Regions from separate parts of the Rhodoferax sp. GW822-FHT02A01 genome, predicted to be linked through region 2. Evidence: predicted binding sites of a transcription regulator. Region 2 holds the regulator's gene; each other region holds the start of a gene.
The links. Region 2 encodes FNR, which switches genes on or off when oxygen is low (the NO sensors DNR and NnrR bind a similar motif). Its sites were predicted from a motif close to TTGATNNNNATCAA; they were not measured.

Region 1 (6,414 bases), 1.1 Mb from region 2:
CACCCAGAACAGGCTCTTGGGCACACCGGTCTTCTCAAACGACCGGATGGCATAACTTCGGTAGAACAACGCAACCACAATCGCCACTGCCATGCCGATGACCGCATACAACTGGCCCGTACCCCATACCGGAACCGGAAAATTCAGGCCGCCCTTGCTCAAGTAAAGCGGTCCCAGCACCAGCGGCTCAGCGGATTCGGGTAGCACTTCGGTAAACATCAGATACCACATGAGCAACTGCAGCAGTACCGGAATGTTGCGGAAGAACTCCACGTAGCACACGCAAATGCCACGTACCAGCGCATTGCGGGAGAAGCGCCCCACGCCGATTAGCGTACCCAGAATGGTGGTCAGGATGATGCCCAGGATGGCAACCCTGAGCGTGTTGGAAAAGCCGATGAGGTAGGCCTTCCAGTACGGGTCGGCGGAGTCATAGGCGAACAGGCTCTCGCCGATGTCAAAGCCGGCGCCGCCCAGCATGAAGTCCCAGCCGCTCTGGATGCCGCGGGCATTCATGTTGACTTTGGTGTTGTGTGCCAGGTAGAGCACCACAGCGACGATGACTGCCACGGTGACCAACTGGTAGATCAGGCCGCGGAATGCCTGACTACGCCAGGACCAGGGCTGTTTGGGTGGTTTGTGGGAAGTGGACATGGGTTGTTGTAAAGGGCGGATCCAAATACAAAGACAAAGGGGCAGAGTCACAGGTGTGTTTCTGCCCCCCGGGGATATGCCAAGGCCGCTGGCCCTGTGCGTGTGGGTGAATTAGCGCAAGGGTGGTGCGTACTGGACGCCGCCCTTGTTCCACAGGTTGTTCAGGCCACGCGGTAATTGCAGGGCCGATTTGGGACCTACGTTGCGTTCGAATATTTCACCGTAGTTGCCCGTGGTCTTGATGGCACGTGCCAGCCATTCCTTGTCGAGACCCAGCAGCTTGCCGGTGTCTTCAGTGGATCCAAGCAAGCGGCCCACGATGGGGTCTTTGCTGTTGGCCTTTTGTTCATCCACGTTGGCTGCGGTCACACCGTATTCTTCGGCTTCCAGCAGACCGTAGATGGTCCATTTGACAATAGCGGTCCACTCGTCATCGCCACGGCGCACCATGGGACCCAGGGGCTCTTTGGAGATCAGGTCCGGCAAGATCACATGGTCGGCGGGATTCTTGGCAACCTTGTTGCGGGTAGACGCCAAGCCGGATGCGTCGGTTGTATAAGCCACGCAACGACCGGAGAAATAGGCGCCCTCCGCAGCTTCCAGTTTTTCAAACACCACAGGCTTGATGCCCAGGCCGGAGGCCTTGGAGAAGTCGGTCAGATTCTTCTCGGTCGTGGTGCCGGACTGCACGCAAACGGTTTGGCCCTTAAGCTGTTTGGCACTCTTGATCTTGCTCTTGACCGTAACCATGAAGCCCTGGCCATCGTAGTAAGTCACGGCTGTCTGGCTCAGGCCCAGGGACGCATCGCGGGTCAGGGTGAATGTGGTGTTGCGCGACAGGATGTCAACTTCGCCGGATTGCAGCGCGGTGAAGCGGGCCTGTGCATTCAGCGGGACGTACTTCACCTTTTCGCCGTCTCCCAGGGTGGCTGCAGCCACCGCGCGGCAGATATCCACATCGAGACCGGTCCACTTGCCACCAGAATCAGCAGCACCGAAACCAGCCAGACCGGTGTTTACGCCGCAAATCACTTGCCCGCGCGCCTTGATGGCGTCCAGGGTCTTGCCGGCAAACGCCGGGCTGGCAACCAAAGTACCCATGGTGGCCACAATGGCAGCAACGATCTTCAGTGATTTCATAGTCATGTAGTAATACTCCTGTGTTGACTAATGTTTCGACGCGGCACCTCTGGGTGCACCAACGAGGTGAATGTAGCGGCATGTTACTTGCCCTACGCTCAGGGTTTACTCTTGAAAATTATGCAAAATAGTTATGAGCTAATTTGCCGCAAACTCTTGGTAAATTTCCAAAAGCAGAAAACATGCCATACGCCTCCACATTGGAAAATCCGAATGACCAGCCACTCACTGTTTGACACCGCCGCCCCTGAGTCCTTGGGCTTTGTGCCCGCACGCCTGCAACGCATCGACGCCATGTTGTCGGATGCTTCCAATCGAAGACACCTGCCGGGTGCGGTGGCGATGGTGGTACGTCGTGGCAAGGTGGTGCTCCAAAGCAGCGTAGGCATGCAGGATGCGAACACCGGCACTGCCATGTCGCCGGACTCGCTGTTTCGCATCTATTCCATGACCAAACCGATTGTCTCGGTAGCGGTGATGATGCTCGCCGAGCAAGGGCGGGTTTTGTTGGGCGATCCGATCTGGAAGTACCTGCCCGAATTCACGGACGTGCAGGTGGTTTCGCTGGTGGATGGGCAACCCGTCAAGCACAGGCCGCGCATTGCACCGACGGTGCAGGACTTGCTGCGCCATACCTCCGGGCTGACCTACGAGATTTTAGGAACCGAGCCGGTGCAGCAGCTGTATGCACAAGCCGACCTGTGGTCGCGCAAGAAGACCAATCGTGAGTTCTCCCAGGTGCTTTCCACCCTGCCGCTGATGTTCGAGCCGGGCACCACCTTCGGCTACAGCCGTGCAACCGACTTGCTGGGCAGCCTGATCGAAGCCGTGACTGGGCAGACGCTGGGCGCGTTCCTGCAACAAAACATCCTGGACCCCCTGGGCATGGCGGACACCGTCTTCCATGTGGAGCCAGCGCAGCAACACCGCATTGCGGAGCCGTTCGCCGTGTGCCCCGATACGGGCGCGCCTGTGGAACTCATTGATATTCGCCAACCCTATCCCATGGAATCCGGTGGCGCTGGCCTAGTGTCCACCGTGGGCGACTACGCCCGCTTTCTGCAGTGTCTGCAGAATGGCGGCGAGCTGCAGGGGCATCGCATTCTCATGCCCAACACGGTGCGCAACATGACTACGGACCACCTGGGGCAGATGGCCCAGCACTTCACCCAGCGTTCGGGCTACATGCTGGCACAGGGCGTGGGCTTCGGCTTGGGCTTTTCCGTCAAACTGCAGGACGGGCTGGATCCGCAACCGGGTTCAGCCGGCCTGTACAGCTGGGGTGGCATTGGTGGAACCACCTTCTTCGTGGACCCAGCCAAGGAGCTGTTTGCGATTCTGCTGACCCAGGCACCCAACCAGCGTGACATCTATCGCCCGAGGTTTCGGGCCATGGTGTACGCTGCGTTGCTGGATTAGATGGCCACGTAGCGGCCCTTGCGGTGGTTGAGGGCCAGGGTCTGGTTGAGCATCACGGCGCCCAGAATGGACAGGGCAATATGCCACCAGTCGGTCACGGCAAAAGCCAGCGCCACGATGGCGCAGTCCAGCCCCATCTGTATGAAGCCTGCGCGCCAGCCGTAGCGCTCCTGCAGATACAGTGCCAGCACATTGAAGCCGCCCAGGCTGGCCTGGTGCCGGAACAGGATCAGCATGCCAGTGCCCATGAGCAGACCACCGGCCACACTGGCAAACACGGGGTTGATGGCGCCTAGGGAAATCCACTGCGGCAGCAGGTTGCTGATGCTCGCCAGCAGGGCCACCGACACGAAGGTCTTGAGGGTGAATACCCTGCCCATGCGCTGGAAGGCAAGACCGTAGAAGGGCAAGTTGATGAGGAAGAACACCAGCCCGAAGTTCCAGCCGGTGGCGTAATGGATCAGGAACGCAACGCCCGCCGTGCCGCCGGTCAGCAGTCCGGTGCGACCGAACATCACCACGCCCAGCGCTACAAACAATGTGCCCGTAATCAGGGCCTGGACGTCCTCATGGGGACGGTGGCGCAGGTCGGCGGGGGCGTCCTGCATCAGGCTGTAACAGCCGTGTTGGCCGGCACTTCCGGCGCGCCCGCCGATGAGCCACAAGTGCCTCCACCGCAGCCATGGATCTGTTCGGCAGGTAGAGCGGATGGTTGACTCATTTCACCCGTGGCTGGATCAAAGCCGGCAGAACGCAAATGCAGGGCCAGCCCGGCATCCATGCTTTGCACATGGTTGACGAACCACAGGCCCAGCTCGTGTGCCATCTGGCGCACCAGGTCCAGTTCGCCTTGCAGGCCACGCTTGCCGCCTTCACGCATCACTTGCAGGATGATGTTGTGCTGGGTTGCGTGGCAGTTCTCCGCGGAAAAACCGGTGGCCTGCATCCACTGGTCCTCACGGTCGAAATGCTCCTGGGTGTGGTCTATCAGTTCAGCCCAGCGGGACAGAAGCGTCTCATCGGGCGCTTCCACGGCCGCTGCCAGCAGGGCGATAAATTCTTCGTGGGTGTCGTCCATCATCGGCATATCCAACGCCAGGGTGGGTGTCCATTGCATGGTCTTACGGTCCGCGGTTGCTTGCATATGTGCTTCTCCAAAACTGAGGAGGTGACTTTACGTGGTCTGCCGGCGCCAGACCTTGATGTAGGTCACGTGCACTGAGCAATCGGCCGCTTGGGCCGACGGATAATGATCGGCTGTTCGCCAGTCACCTATTTTATGTCCCTCACATTTTCGCCCCCTGTCCTGGACCGCAGCGCCGATTTGGGCCGCATATTGCAGTTGCAAGGTTTTGCCGTGCTCAGCGCTGAACAAGTGGCTGAGCTCAGCCACGCTTCCATGCCGGAGCTGATGGCCTGGCGCCCCGAATGGAATGACTTGCCGCCTGACGGCTATCTGCGCGACGGCGGACGCTACCGGCGCAGGCGCCACAGCTGCTTTGTGGTGAACGGCGATCAAGCCACCCAGGTGCCGCACCGTCCGCACTGGCAACCGCTGGAATACAACGCCCTGCACGGTGGACTGGAGCGGCACTTTGAGCCCATGCACGCCGCACTGGTGGAGCAACCGGCCTGGTCGCAACTGCTGGTCTGGCTGGGGCGGGTGTGCTCGGACCTCAAGGGGCAGCAACCCTGGTTTGTTGAGGCGCACCAGTTCCGCATCGATACCACCGACGGCATTGGCCGCCCCACACCCGAAGGCGCGCACCGCGATGGGGTGGACATGGTGGCTGTCTTCATGGTGGAGCGCGCGGGTGTCAAAGGTGGCGAAACCCGGGTGTTTGAGGCGGATGGCCCCAAGGGGCAGCGCTTCACCCTGTCGCAGCCCTGGTCGGTGCTGCTGCTGGACGACGCGCGCGTGATCCACGAAAGCACGCCCATCCAACCCCTGGAGCCCAGCGGTCACCGCGACACGCTGGTTGTCACCTTGCGTTCAGGCGGTTTTCAGTCAGAGGCCTAATATGTAAGCCAGTGGTACGGAAGCACGATCAGAATTTCCGGCCGCAGACCTGTTCTTTTTTTCCGTAACCCATTTCAAGCAATCAGGAGACAAAACATGAGCAAGCGTGAAGTTGTAGTGTTGGGCGCAGCCCGTTCGGCCATTGGTACTTTCGGTGGAGCTTTGGCAGACATCGAGCCCTGCGAGCTGGCCGGCACCGTGATGAAGGAGGCGATTGCCCGTTCCGGCGTGGACCCCAAGGTCATCAACTACGTGACTGTCGGCAACACCATCCCCACGGAAAGCCGCTTTCCCTATGTGGCACGCGTCGCTTCCATCCAGGCTGGCCTGTCCAATGAGTCGGTGGCCATGGCGCTCAACCGCCTGTGCTCTTCCGGCCTGCAGGCCATCGTCACTACGGCACAGAACATCCTGCTGGGCGACTGCGAATACGGCATCGGTGGCGGTGTGGAAGTCATGAGCCGCGCCGGTTACCTGTCCACTGCCATGCGCAATGGCGCACGCATGGGCGACACCAAGATGATTGACACCATGGTGGCCACCCTGACCGATCCGTTCGGCGTGGGCCACATGGGTGTGACGGCAGAAAACCTGGTGACCAAATGGGGCATCACCCGTGAAGAGCAGGACGCACTGTCGGTGGAGTCGCACCGCCGTGCGGCTGCTGCCATCGCAGAAGGCCGCTTCAAGTCCCAGATCGTTCCCATCGTGAAGAAGACCCGCAAGGGCGAAGTGGTGTTCGACACCGACGAACACGTCAAGCCCGAGACCACCCTGGAGTCGCTGGCCAAGCTCAAGCCCGCGTTCAAGAAGGAAGGCGGTACCGTGACTGCCGGCAATGCCTCCGGCATCAACGACGGTGCAGCCTTCTTCGTGCTGGCCGATGCTGATGTGGCCGCCTCGGCTGGCCACAAGCCCATCGCCCGCCTGGTGTCTTACGCCGTGGCCGGTGTGCCCAACGAAATCATGGGTGAAGGCCCCATCCCCGCGTCCAAGTTGGCCCTGAAGAAGGCCGGCCTGACACTGGACCAGATGGACGTGATCGAAAGCAACGAAGCTTTTGCCGCACAAGCCATTGCTGTTTCCCGCGGCCTGGGCCTGGACATGGCCAAGACCAACCCCAACGGCGGTGCCATCGCCCTGGGTCATCCCATCGGCTGCTCCGGCGCGTTCATCGCCAC
Region 2 (6,414 bases):
GCTCACGCTTGAAGGAAATAGAAACATGTCCAATAACACTTCCGGCCTGTCTCACGAAAAGATCGAGACAAGCAACTTTTTGATGATCGTGCTGATCCTGATCGTTCTGCTGTTTGGTGGTCTTGTGGAAATTGTTCCCCTGTTCTTCCAGAAGTCGACGACAGAGCCGCTCAAGGGCGTTCAGCCCTACACCGCACTGCAACTGGCTGGCCGCGACATTTACACCCGTGAAGGTTGCTACAACTGCCACTCGCAGATGATTCGTCCCTTCCGCGCAGAAACCCTGCGCTACGGACACTACTCGGTGGCCGGCGAGTCGGTGTACGACCACCCCTTCCAATGGGGTAGCAAGCGCACTGGTCCTGACCTGGCTCGCGTAGGTGCCAAGTACAGCGATGAATGGCATCGCATTCACCTGACCAATCCGCGCGACGTGGTTCCCGAGTCCAACATGCCTGCCTACCCCTGGCTGGCCAAGAACCTGGTAGATGCTGAAGTGATGCCTGCGCACATGGCTGGTTTGCGCAAGGTTGGTGTGCCTTATACCGATGAGCAAATTGCCAAGTCGGTTGAGGAAGTCAAGGGCAAGACCGAGCTGGAAGCCGTGATTGCCTATCTGCAGTCCCTGGGACTGGCGCTGCGCTGAAAACGCTGGAGACCGACATGGATTTTGATATCAACACCCTGCGTGCCTTGGCAACTCTGGTCAGCTTTGTCACGTTCATTGGAATTGTGTGGTGGGCTTGGTCCAAGCGTCGCTCCAACGACTTTTCTGAAGCAGCCAATTTGCCCTTTCAGCAAGACTGATCTACCCCAATAGGATTCATCATGAGTGACTTTGTAAGTAATTTTTGGTCCGTGTATGTGGCTGGCATTACTATTTTTTCCATAGCGGCCTGCGTGTTGCTGCTGTGGTTCAGTGGTAAAGCCAAGGCAATGACCTCCCACGACAACACCACCGGACACGTGTGGGACGGCGACCTGCGTGAAATGAACAACCCCCTGCCACGCTGGTGGGTGGGCCTGTTCGTCATCACCATCATCTTTGCAGCCGTGTACCTTTCTCTGTACCCCGGTCTGGGCAGCTCTCCTGGCAGCTCCGGCTGGACGTCGCATGGACAGTATGACGCCGAGGTTGCCAAGGGCAATGCCGAAGTGGCGCCTATCTACGCCAAGTTCATGGCCATGAAGGTGGAGGACGTTGCCAAGGATCCCCAGGCACATGCCATTGGTGAACGTCTGTTCATGAACAACTGCTCGCAGTGCCATGGCTCCGATGCGCGTGGCGGCAAGGGCTTCCCCAACCTGACTGACAATGACTGGCTCCATGGTGGCACACCCGAGAAAATCGTGGAAACCATCACCAAGGGCCGTGTTGGCAACATGCCTTCGATGGCAGCCGCAGTGGGCACTTCTGACGACGTCAAGAATGTTGCCAACTATGTGCTGAGCCTGTCTGGCAGCCCGCACGACTCCGTGCGTGCCAACCTGGGCAAGGAAAAGTTCGGTGTGTGCGCTGCATGCCACGGCCCAGACGGTAAGGGTATGCAAGCGGTGGGCTCTGCCAACCTGACCGACAACATCTGGTTGCACGGTTTTGGTGAGCAGGCCATCATCAACATGATCACCAACGGCAAGACCAACATCATGCCCGCTCAGGAAAATAAGCTCAGTCCTGAGCAGATCCATGTTGTGGCTTCTTATGTCTGGGGTCTGTCCAACCTGGGCACTGCTCAGCAGTAAGTCGACTCAGTAGCAGCTTCTACCCTGGCAGTGTTTCGAGTCCTGACTCGAAGTCCTGCCGGGGTTTTCTCTTTCAAGTATTGAATGCAAGGAACCGATATGAGTCAGCTCGCCAATGCACCAGAAGCCAAACCATGGTGGAAGTTCGGTCACGTATGGATGGTTGTGGCAGGTCCTGCCATCGTTGTTGTGGCAAGTTTTATCACGCTGTACCTGGCCATCAGCCGACCAGATCCTGTAACGGATGAAAACTACTACCAGAAGGGACTGGAAATCAACAAGACGCTAGGTGGTACACCGTCCAGTGCCGCACCTGCGATGGCTGCAAGGAATCACGCAGCTACTGGCGTCCCCAAGCCTGTGGACGCCCCCTGAACGCTACTTAGCTGCAAACCTTCGGGTTGACGATTTCACGCAGCGCGTCCGTGTTCAGAATGCGGACGTGGCGTTGTTTGACCTCGACGATGTTTTCTTCGACGAACTTGGAGAAGGTGCGGCTGACCGTCTCCAGCTTGAGGCCCAGGTAGCTGCCAATTTCTTCACGCGTCATGCGCAGGACCAGCTCCGATTGAGAGAATCCGCGAGCGTGCAGACGCTGCACCAGGTTGAGCAGGAACGCCGCCAGGCGTTCTTCAGCGCGCATGCTTCCGAGCAGAAGCATCACGCCATTTTCGCGCACGATTTCCCGGCTCAAAATTTTGTGCACGTGGCGCTGCAGCGCTGAAACCTCGCGCGACAGCTCTTCAATCTTTTCAAAAGGCATGACGCACACTTCTGCGTCTTCCAGTGCTACGGCGTCGCAGGTGTGGTGCTCCTGGACGATGCCGTCCAGGCCAACAATTTCGCCTGCCATCTGAAAACCCGTCACTTGGTCGCGGCCATCTTCGGAGGCAACGCAGGTCTTGAAGAAACCTGTGCGGATCGCATACAGGCTGGTGAATCTCTCGCCATTGCGAAACAGTGTGGCGCCGCGCTTGACTTTGCGGCGACTGCCCACCACTTCGTCAATACGCTCCAATTCGGAAGGGGTCAGCCCCAGGGGCATACACAGTTCACGCAGATTGCAGTTGGAACAAGCGACCTTGATGCCGTGGGCACTCATTTCAACCACGTTGCCCGCCGGCCTGATGGAAATCGCGGGATGGGCTTCATCCGGTAGATATGCGTTCATGTGTTCTTCCTTATCTCACCTGATCCAAATCAATTATGAACCTAAATTTCGAAATGTCATGTATTCGAGACCTTGATTCACATCAAACTATCTGTTTGCATCTTCAGGCACATTGTCGGGGATATGTCCTGGAGTACCTATGAATTCTGTCGTATCCCCCGTCACCGAAGACTTGCTGCGCCAATACGACGTTTCCGGCCCGCGCTACACCTCGTATCCTACCGCCGACCGCTTCGTTGAGGCCTTCAATGCAGAAGATTATTCTCAGGCACTGACACAACGCCGCAGCGGGCCTGCTGCTTTGGCATTGCCGCTTTCGCTTTACATACATATCCCATTCTGCGAGTCGCTGTGCTACTACTGCGCATGCAACAAGATCATCACCAAGCACCACGAAAAGGCTGCCGAATACCTGACTTACCTGGAAAAAGAGGTGGCTTTGCATACCCAGCTGATTGGAACTGCACAGTCCGTAAGCCAGTTGCACCTGGGCGGAGGCAGCCCCACCTTTCTGAGCGACGATGAGCTTCGTGCCGTCATGGCGATGCTCAAGCGCAATTTCACCTTTGTCCCTGGTGGGGAATACTCCATTGAAATAGATCCCCGCACCATCGATGCCGAGCGGCTGGATACCCTGGCCGAGCTGGGCTTCAACCGCCTGAGCTTCGGCGTGCAGGATTTTGACCCGGCGGTCCAGAAGGCCGTGCACCGTGTGCAGCCAGCCGAGCAGGTCTTCTCCTTGGTGGCAGATGCGCGCAGCCGTGGGTTTGAATCCATCAATGTAGATCTCATCTACGGCCTGCCCAAGCAAAGCCCTGAGTCGATTGAGCGGACCATTGCCCAGATCATCGAGCTGCGTCCGGATCGCATCGCTTTGTACGCCTACGCCCATCTGCCGGAACGCTTCAAACCGCAGCGCCGCATCAACATTGCCGAGATACCGAGCGGCGGCTCCAAGATTTCCATGCTGTCACGTTCCATGGCCGCACTGATGGAGGCCGGCTACGTCTATGTGGGCATGGACCATTTCGCCTTGCCGGACGACGCGCTGGCCGTGGCTAAGCGCCAGGGACGTTTGCATCGCAACTTCCAGGGCTACAGCACGCAGCCCGATTGCGATCTGATCGCCCTGGGTGTTTCGAGCATTGGGCGAATCGGCGCTACCTACAGCCAGAATGCCAAGACGCTGGAAGAGTATTACGACGCCCTGGACCAGGGGCGCTTTCCCATTGTCCGCGGGTTGGCCTTGACCCGGGACGATCTGGTGCGTCGAGCCGTCATCATGGCGCTTATGTGCCAGGGGCAGGTTCAATATGAATCGATTGAGCTGGCCTACCTGATCGAGTTCAACAGCTACTTTGCCAAGGAGTTGGAAGTCCTGCGTACGCTGGTGGACCAAGGTTTGGTGGTGCTGGAGGAAAGTGCGATCCAGGTCACCGCCAAGGGCTGGTTCTTCGTGCGTGCCGTGGCCATGGTGTTTGACCGCTACCTGCAAACTGACCGTACCCGCGCCAAGTTCTCCAAGATCATTTAGCATCGAAGAATGCAATTTTCCTTGGGCGCCACGGCGCTGTTGATGGGGCTTGCCGGCGGCCCCCATTGCGTCGCCATGTGTGGCGCCGCCTGCGCCGGCATTGGTCAGGCGGCCGGAGCCCGCAAGAACCCGGCAATATTGAGCTTTCAACTCGGGCGCATCGTGGGTTACTCCGCTTTGGGTGCCTTGGCTGCCGCCAGCATGCAGGGGCTGGGCTGGATGACCATCCAATCCGCGGCTCTGCGACCGGTCTGGAGCATGTTCCATGTGGCCGCCATGTTGCTTGGACTGGTGCTGCTGATCCGCGCCCAACAACCCATCTGGCTGGAGTCTGCTGGGCGGCGCATCTGGGCGCGCGCCAAGGCTTTGGGCGCCGGAGCGGGCGGTGCACCGCTGCTGCTGGGAACGTTGTGGGCCTTGTTGCCCTGCGGGTTGCTGTATTCCGCCTTGCTGGTTGCCGCCATGGCTGGCGGTCCGTTGGATGGCGCTCTGGTCATGGCGCTGTTTGCATTGGGTACCAGTGTCACCATGACTGCCGCACCTTGGCTCTGGCTCAAGCTGCGTGGCAGCGGTCGAATGGGGGGCAGCAGTGGTGCTTGGGGCGTTCGGTTGGCTGGATTGGCTTTGGCGGTCAGTTCCGGTTGGGCCTTGTGGATGGGCCTGATGCATAACACGGCGCCCTGGTGCGTCAACCCCTGATCGCCGGTGCCGAGCCCTTAGCCGAGGCCGGAAATGCCAGCCATGGTCTAATTTAGCCCCTTGGCACCACCCCCATTTTTCTGGTTTTGAATTGAAAACCGCCTATTCCCCTCATCGTCTCAGCGTTGCACCCATGCTCGACTGGACGGACAAGCATTGCCGCTACTTTCACCGGCTCATGACCCGCCACGCCCGCCTGTACACCGAGATGGTGACCACCGGCGCCTTGCTGCATGGCGATGTGCCGCGCCATCTGGACTACAACGCGGAAGAGCATTCTGTCGCCTTGCAACTGGGGGGCAGCGATGCCGCAGATTTGGCAGCTTGCGCCAAATTGGGCGAGCAGTGGGGCTATGACGAAATCAATCTGAATTGCGGCTGCCCATCGGAGCGGGTGCAGCGCGGTGCCTTTGGTGCCTGTCTGATGAACGAAGCATCCCTGGTGGCCGACTGCGTCAAGGCCATGCAAGACGTGGTGGACGTGCCGGTGACCGTCAAGCACCGCATCGGCATCGATCGCACGGAGAGCTATGACTTTGTGCGGGACTTTGTGGGTACGCTTTCGGATGCCGGTTGCAAGGTGTTCATCGTGCACGCGCGCAACGCCTGGCTCAAGGGCCTGTCCCCGAAGGAAAACCGGGAGGTTCCGCCTTTGCGTTACGACGTGGTGTACCAACTCAAGAAAGACTTCCCGGCGCTCACCATTTCCATCAATGGCGGTATTCAAATCACCACACAGGTTGCGGAACAACTCGCACATGTGGACGGCGTCATGCTGGGCCGTGAGGCCTATCACAACCCCTGGTGGCTCGCGAGTTGGGATCACGCCTTTTTTGGTGATCCTCAATCCGGCTTGACGCGGGGAGAGGTCGAAGAACACATGGTGGCCTACATGGAGCGCGAAGCCGCGCAACATGGCACCTCCTGGTACACCATCGCCCGCCACATGCTGGGCCTGCGCCACGGCTTACCCGGTGCTCGCAAATGGCGGCAGGCCTGGAGTGACCATCGCCACAAGGGTCTGTCTGCGCGGGAAGTTCTGAAAATTGCCCGGCAGGGCGTGCGCGCTGACCTGACGGAAGATGCTGCCGCTTAGCTGCATAAGCGACAGCATCTGAATTTGTCGGTGCCCCGCGAGTAGCATGGCGCGAAGATCGCAGCCCAGGTGGAAGGCCTGGGCGTGGGTTGGCTGCCGTTGGAAAAAGTGCGCCAACTTTTAAAGAAGGGCACGCCGGTGGCGCTGCCTACAGAAGACCCGCGCGAACCG
Region 3 (6,414 bases), 750 kb from region 2:
CGCGCCGTATTTCCCGGGCACACCCATAACGGCTTGGTTTGTCGGTGCCGTGTCGCTGTGCCTGGTGCTGCTGCCGGTGCCCGACCTGGTCAAGAAGCTGCGCCGTGCCACCTTTTTGCAGCAGGCCGTGATCGAAGCCGCCACCGATGGCATTCTGGCGATTGGCCCCAGCGGCGATGTTGAGACCTATAACCAGCACTTTGTGGACCTGTGGAGCCTGCATTCGGTCGACTTAGACAGCCGCAGCGGTGAAGTGGTTCTGGCCCTCATAGCCGACCAGCTGGTCGACTCCCCGGCCTATTGGCATACGCTGGAAGCTCTCTACGCGCAACCCGAGAACAGCAGCTTTGACACCCTGCGCTGCAGCAACGGCCGACTATTGGAACTGCGTTCCACCCCCCTGCGCATGGATGGGCAAAGCCGTGGTCGGGTCTGGAGCTTTCGCGATGTCACCGAAAGGGAAAGCACGCACGCAGAGATCCAGCGTCTGGCCTTTCATGACGCCCTCACCCAGCTGCCCAACCGGCGTCTGCTGACCGAACGGTTAATCAAGATCAGGGCGATTGAAGAGCGCCACCATATTTACGGCGCGCTGCTTCTGATTGACCTGGACCACTTCAAGACCTTGAACGACACCCTTGGCCATGACATGGGCGACTTGCTGCTGCAGCAGGTTGCGCAGCGGCTGACTGCGTGCGTGCGCGCTCGCGACATGGTTGCGCGCTTGGGTGGCGACGAATTTGTGGTCATGCTTGATGGCCTGAGCGAGCAGCCTGAAAACGCGGTAGCGCAAGCAGAAACCGTGGGTGAGAAAATCCTCACCGCGCTGAACCAACCCTACCAATTGGCCGACCGTGCCTTCAACAGCACGCCCAGCATTGGCGTGGCGCTGTTCAACGGCCCGCATTTGTCCAACGACGAATTGCTCAAGCAGGCCGACCTAGCCATGTACCAAGCCAAGGCCGCTGGGCGCAATACCATGCGCTTTTTTGACCCTGAAATGCAGGCAATTGTGACCGGCCGCGCGCTATTAGAGGATGACCTGCGCGAGGCCTTGAAGCTATCCCAGTTTATGCTGTACTACCAACCGTTAGTGGTTGGTTACGGCCGATTGACTGGTGTGGAGGCGTTGGTGCGTTGGCAACATCCAGAGCGCGGCCTAGTGTCACCAGGCGAGTTCATCCCCCTAGCCGAAGAAATTGGGCTGATCCTACCGCTGGGTTTTTGGGTGCTGGAAACCGCCTGTGCCCAGTTGGCTCAATGGGCCAAGCGGCCTGATATGGCGCATCTGACCATTGCCGTAAATGTCAGCGCTAAGCAGCTGCATTTACTGGATTTTGTAGACCGTGTACTGGGCGTGGTGGCTCGCACCGGAGCCAACCCGCAGCGACTCAAACTGGAGCTGACTGAAAGCCTGCTTGTCGCCAATGTGGAATCCACCATTGGCAAGATGACCCAGCTCAAAGCCCACGGCATAGGCTTTTCGCTTGACGACTTTGGCACCGGCTATTCCTCGCTCTCCTACCTCAAGCGCCTGCCACTGGATCAGATGAAAATCGACCAGAGCTTTGTGCGCGAGATTTTGACCGACCCGAACGACGCCGCCATTGCGCGCATGGTGGTTGCCTTGGCGCAAAGCATGGGACTGAACGTGATTGCGGAAGGTGTGGAACAAGAAGCCCAACGCATGTTTCTTGCGCAAATAGGCTGCCACGCCTACCAAGGCTATTTGTTCTGCCGGCCACTGGCGCTGCCCGAGTTGGAGGTCTTTGCTCAAAGCAACCTGACTGCGACCAGCACCGTATGAGACAGCACCTGATCTTACTGAAAGTCGCCTCGTGCGGCATGACCTGGTGATAATCATTGACTGCTATCGCGGTGAAGCAGCGGTACACCTTCAAAGTTGGCCGCGCCGTACGGCCGCTCCAGCACCCAAGCTGGAGCCGATGCTTTGTCCATTTTGGTGATCATGCCCAGCTCCATGGTCGGCACTGACTTAAAAAGATCGGTGTGACACATGCTTCTGCGAAGCGTTTACTTCTGAAAGAGGCGCCACAGCAAATCTACACCCTGGGCCAGTGGCCCATCATCGACGTTACGCCAGGCCCCCTGGGCTAAGCGGGTCTTTTGTTGCAGTTCATCAAGCCACTTCTGGCGCTCCGACAGCATCAACGCATCTACCACCGCGTCCTGTTCCACACTGTGCTGCTTGCTCTGGGCACTCTGTAGGGAGTCTATGGCTGTCTGCAGCGCGTGGGGATCGAGTACCACAACGGGAGCATGGCAGTAGCTGCACACGGAGTCCTTGCGGATGTCCACCGCAGCTCCACATCCCGAGCACCTGACACTGCCAATTTCCGCTGCAAGATCTGCTCTCTCCTGCGCTGTGAGCTGCCTCACAAAGCCCTTTTCTACCAAGAAGGCGGAAAACGCCGTGAACCGGCCATGCTGGTTCGGGCAATGAAAGTACGTGAACTTGCCGGACTTGCACAGATCGGCGGTAGGCAAGAGGCTGATCTCACAATGCGGGCAGCTCAGTTTGCTTTTCCAGGGCTGCCCTTGTGCTTGACTCCTGGAGTGAATTAGCCGAAAGAGTTCCAAGGTTTCCTTTGCGCCAAGCTGCTGGCTCTCATACTTGTCAAACCAGATGCTCTGACAGCTAAAGCACACGTCCAACGCCATCTCCCGGCCCAGTTTGCTCATGAAAGCAAAGCCCTCCATAGGGGTACTACAGCTCGAACATGTGAGAGTCTTCAAGAGTGTCATGTCCTTAGGGGTTGGCCAAGTGCATACCGTTCGACAACATCGGTCAGCTTTCTTTTTCGGCGACCGATGTAACCAGCGATTTGAGTTGTGCGTCCTCGTGAAGGATGTGATGAATCAGCCAGTCACGCAGGTAGATCAAGATATCGAACTGTGCAGTCAACGGATTGTGGTGAAGTTCACTATAGAACTCACGCAGTTTGTCTTCAAAGTGATGATGCTGGCTTCTTTGCCGATCCTGCCCCGCATAGCCGTAATGTGCCATCATGCGTTCCTCTGCGCGAAAGTGCACCTGGACATATTGATCGAGGGCCTTGAGGATGCGCGCCACCTCACGCGAACCCAGTTTTTGGGCGACGACTTCGAACAGGTCGTTGGTGAGGTCGAACAGATAGCGATGATGCTCGTCAATCACGTCGATCCCAACGCATAGTGCGTCATCCCAGGGAATCCAGACCGATTTACGATGCTCAGTCTCCGGCAGGTCAAGTACCTGATTCGGATTGATGACGTCGTCACGGTAAAGTTCGCGGATTCGCAAGATGTTTGGCAGGGCCAAGTCAAAGCCGGCGACCACCTCCGGATCGAAATGGGTCCCGGATTGTTGGTGGATCCAATCGATGGCCTCATCGATCGGCCAGGGCGTCTTGTACGGGCGCGTCGATGTCAGTGCATCAAAAACGTCGGCGATGGCGCAAATGCGCGCCAGCATCGGGATATCCGTACCCGACTTTCCATCAGGGTATCCGGTTCCATCCCATCGCTCGTGATGGCTGGCAGCGATGTCGCGTGCTGCAATCATCAGGACGTCATTGCCGGTGAGCAGTCGCTTGCCGATATCCGTATGTGTCTTCATCACCTCGAATTCTTCGCCACTCAGCCGGCCAGGCTTGAGCAGGATTGCATCGGAGATTCCGATCTTCCCAACATCATGCATCGGCGCGCAGATCGTCAGCACTTCGCGCGTCTCGAGTGGCAAGCCCATCGCCTTGGCAATGGCTGTGGCGAAGTGCGTCATGCGCATCACATGCATGCCGGTCTCGTTATCCCGGTACTCCGATGCCGTACTGAGCCTGCAAATGGCATCGGTGCGAGCCGCTTCAAGTTCCAATTCTCGGACCCGCAGAGTCTCGTTGATCAGGCACCGCGAAACGATCATTGACAGCGCGCGGGCCAGATCGGACATGAACTCGGTTTCAATTGCGCTGGGCTGCCAATCCGCTTCAATGAATATCAATATCAAACCCAGCGACTTGCCTGCATCACTCAGCGGCAGCACAAAGCACGGTGCGTCTCCATCTATGCCGTCCGGGGATAACGCCGGATGATGCAAGGCGGGCGTAGTGATAAAGGCGCCGTTTGATGGAGCGCTTTCCTGACCGGTCGCAGGGCCATGCTGGGTTTGTCGCATCCAGGCAGGCGGCAGGCCGAACTGGGCAACCTGAACCAAGTACCAGCGTGGATTAAAGAGAAGAATCGCACTCTTGGGTATCACCCGAATACTAGGCAGAGTTTGAAGGAAGTCAAAAAGTCTGGCCTGCAGCGCATCCAGGTCAACGTCGGAATTGCCAATGCTGGTCAACTCAAACACCAAGCGCCCAATGGCAAGAATTTCTTGTTCTTTGTTCATCTTTGTACGATCACTTCTTGACCGCCGGAAGCTCAGTCATCTCAGGCTGATTTGGGATTGTCAATCCGTTCATTGCAGGGGCAACTACAGGTAACAATGCTTCAAGATGATATCCTTGATCCGATCGCTGCCAGGTGACGTGGTGGCAGTGCTTTTGACATTTCATTTGACCCAGGTTAACTAAGCACCACATCTTTTTGAGAACGCTCCGTAACCCTACCCCCATAACCCCCAAAAGGTAGCTACTGCCTGCGCCGAAGTCCATCCCGATACAGCAAGCCGCCAATCTCCCCCAGTACGGCGAGATCATCCTCAGTAAGCCTGTCCTGGTTTGCCTCTATCCAGGCTGCGAGCATGCCGATGGCATCGCCCGCAGTGGCTTTGCTCCCTTGCATGTCGAGAATCTCGGCCCGCTGCTGGAAAAGAGCGATTAGGGGATGGATCATTTGCAGCACTCCTTAAGTTCCCATTTGTCCTTCGCCTTGGCTTCCTCTCGGGTCTGCCGTTGCATATTGCTGGGATCATCCGCACCACCACAGGCCAGCGCCTTGATGTGGTCGATGACGTAGCCAGGACATGGCAAACGATGCTCACCGGTGGCCGGGCAGGCTTGCTGGTTGACGAAGGCGCGGAGGGAGGCTTTACTTCGCTGATACGCTGCCAGAGCACTGGAATCACCCCAAACGCTTAGACCAATCGCAGTAAGGAAAAACTTACTTCTTCGAAGCATTGGGCTTTATTGGAGGCCCAGGCGGCAATGCCACTTGTTCATCTGGGTACGAGACCTCTGCCAAAGAATTCTTGTCCCAATAGCTTAGTGACTGGAGTATTTCCTTCTTACACACAGCACCCTCGAGTTCAGCACACATTAGTTTCCAGATTCTGCCAGTCTGCGTGTCAAGAACATACTGATCTGATCTGAAATTAGAAATTTGTCCAAAAACAAACCGCCCCTGCCCACTACTCAAGACTGTCCCTGGCTCTGCGTGTGACGAGCACAAGGTACACAAGAGGGTTAGGGAAACACAAATCTTCTTCATAAAATCTCCCCTTCTTGAAGATTGAAGCACTCTAATGGATAGCTAAAGCCCACTGACTCTATTTGTTGCCACGGACAACGCCAACTTTACCGACGAGATCCGGATACGTTGTCCTGTTTTCCTCGTCCAATTCAAAACCCTTATGTAGACAGAATTGACCCACGTGGTCTACGAGCGCAAAGAAATCGGCAATATCAATGTCGCGCCTATAGTGCGGTCTCGGGTGTCTCCGGAGCGCTCCAGGGTAACCATCGTCAACAAGGTCCGTTTGGTGAAACTCCCAGTCGCTGTGTGCTGCCGCCTTTTGGCGCCGCTCAAGAACCTTATGGTGAAGTGACTTTAGCCCCTTCTGATTGGCGAACATTTGTGAATTCTTGATACCAATCAACGGAATGGCATGGCCATCGGATTTTGAATCCACGAATGATCTTGAGTAACAAACTAAGGCAGCAATGAACAGACCCTCTGTCGCCATAAAGAAGTGCTCGAGGCTCTCTGAGTCATGCTTGCTTTCAAGTTCTAAGATCGCCATCAGATAGCCCCGTGCATCGCGCATGTCTTGGAACGCCAATTGAAAACGATTTGCCTCCTGCATTGAAATTGGCAATTCATTCATTTGATTGTTTTCCAATTTTGTGCAGAATTGATGCACACTGATCTTTCATACAGGGACGACTTAGAACATGCTCACTAGAATTCTGACTTTGTGCATCATGGCGGTTCTATCACTGGCATGCCATGCACAAGATTACACCGTGGGTAGCTGGGCCGTAGTGAAGTCCTTGTCTGGCATTCAAATTGCTAAGGCAAATACTGGAGACAACGCCGCAGGTGTAATGTGCATTCTTGCCACAGACAGGTGCTTCGCATATGCAGGACTCGGTATCGATTGCGTGGAAAATGCTCAGTACCCCCTGCTAGTTAACACTGCAACTGGCGCATTTTCTTCCTCGGCAAGTTGTAGGCATCTAAGCGCCAATG

Region 1: the regulator FNR is predicted to act here: its motif matches at 4,413-4,426, upstream of AAGF34_RS24210 (hemerythrin domain-containing protein).
Region 3: the regulator FNR is predicted to act here: its motif matches at 4,560-4,573, upstream of AAGF34_RS15335 (bacteriohemerythrin).

The regions. Positions count from the first base shown of each region.
Region 1 covers NZ_CP152376.1:5,114,735-5,121,148, reverse strand. The annotation lists gene AAGF34_RS24230 (ABC transporter permease subunit) at 1-654, opposite strand, end outside; gene AAGF34_RS24225 (amino acid ABC transporter substrate-binding protein) at 766-1,800, opposite strand; gene AAGF34_RS24220 (serine hydrolase domain-containing protein) at 2,008-3,213, shown strand; gene AAGF34_RS24215 (YitT family protein) at 3,210-3,821, opposite strand; gene AAGF34_RS24210 (hemerythrin domain-containing protein) at 3,821-4,357, opposite strand; gene AAGF34_RS24205 (2OG-Fe dioxygenase family protein) at 4,493-5,233, shown strand; gene AAGF34_RS24200 (acetyl-CoA C-acyltransferase family protein) at 5,330-6,414, shown strand, end outside.
Region 2 covers NZ_CP152376.1:4,017,538-4,023,951, forward strand. The annotation lists gene ccoN (cytochrome-c oxidase, cbb3-type subunit I) at 1-12, shown strand, start outside; gene ccoO (cytochrome-c oxidase, cbb3-type subunit II) at 26-646, shown strand; gene AAGF34_RS19125 (cbb3-type cytochrome c oxidase subunit 3) at 664-807, shown strand; gene ccoP (cytochrome-c oxidase, cbb3-type subunit III) at 829-1,743, shown strand; gene AAGF34_RS19135 (FixH family protein) at 1,843-2,118, shown strand; gene fnr (fumarate/nitrate reduction transcriptional regulator Fnr) at 2,126-2,845, opposite strand; gene hemN (oxygen-independent coproporphyrinogen III oxidase) at 3,054-4,448, shown strand; gene AAGF34_RS19150 (sulfite exporter TauE/SafE family protein) at 4,458-5,147, shown strand; gene dusA (tRNA dihydrouridine(20/20a) synthase DusA) at 5,239-6,243, shown strand; gene AAGF34_RS19160 (hypothetical protein) at 6,328-6,414, shown strand, end outside.
Region 3 covers NZ_CP152376.1:3,263,167-3,269,580, reverse strand. The annotation lists partial or broken gene AAGF34_RS15345 (EAL domain-containing protein) at 446-1,807, shown strand; gene AAGF34_RS15340 (hypothetical protein) at 2,035-2,508, opposite strand; gene AAGF34_RS15335 (bacteriohemerythrin) at 2,810-4,393, opposite strand; gene AAGF34_RS15330 (hypothetical protein) at 4,636-4,839, opposite strand; gene AAGF34_RS15325 (hypothetical protein) at 5,492-6,049, opposite strand; gene AAGF34_RS15320 (hypothetical protein) at 6,117-6,414, shown strand, end outside.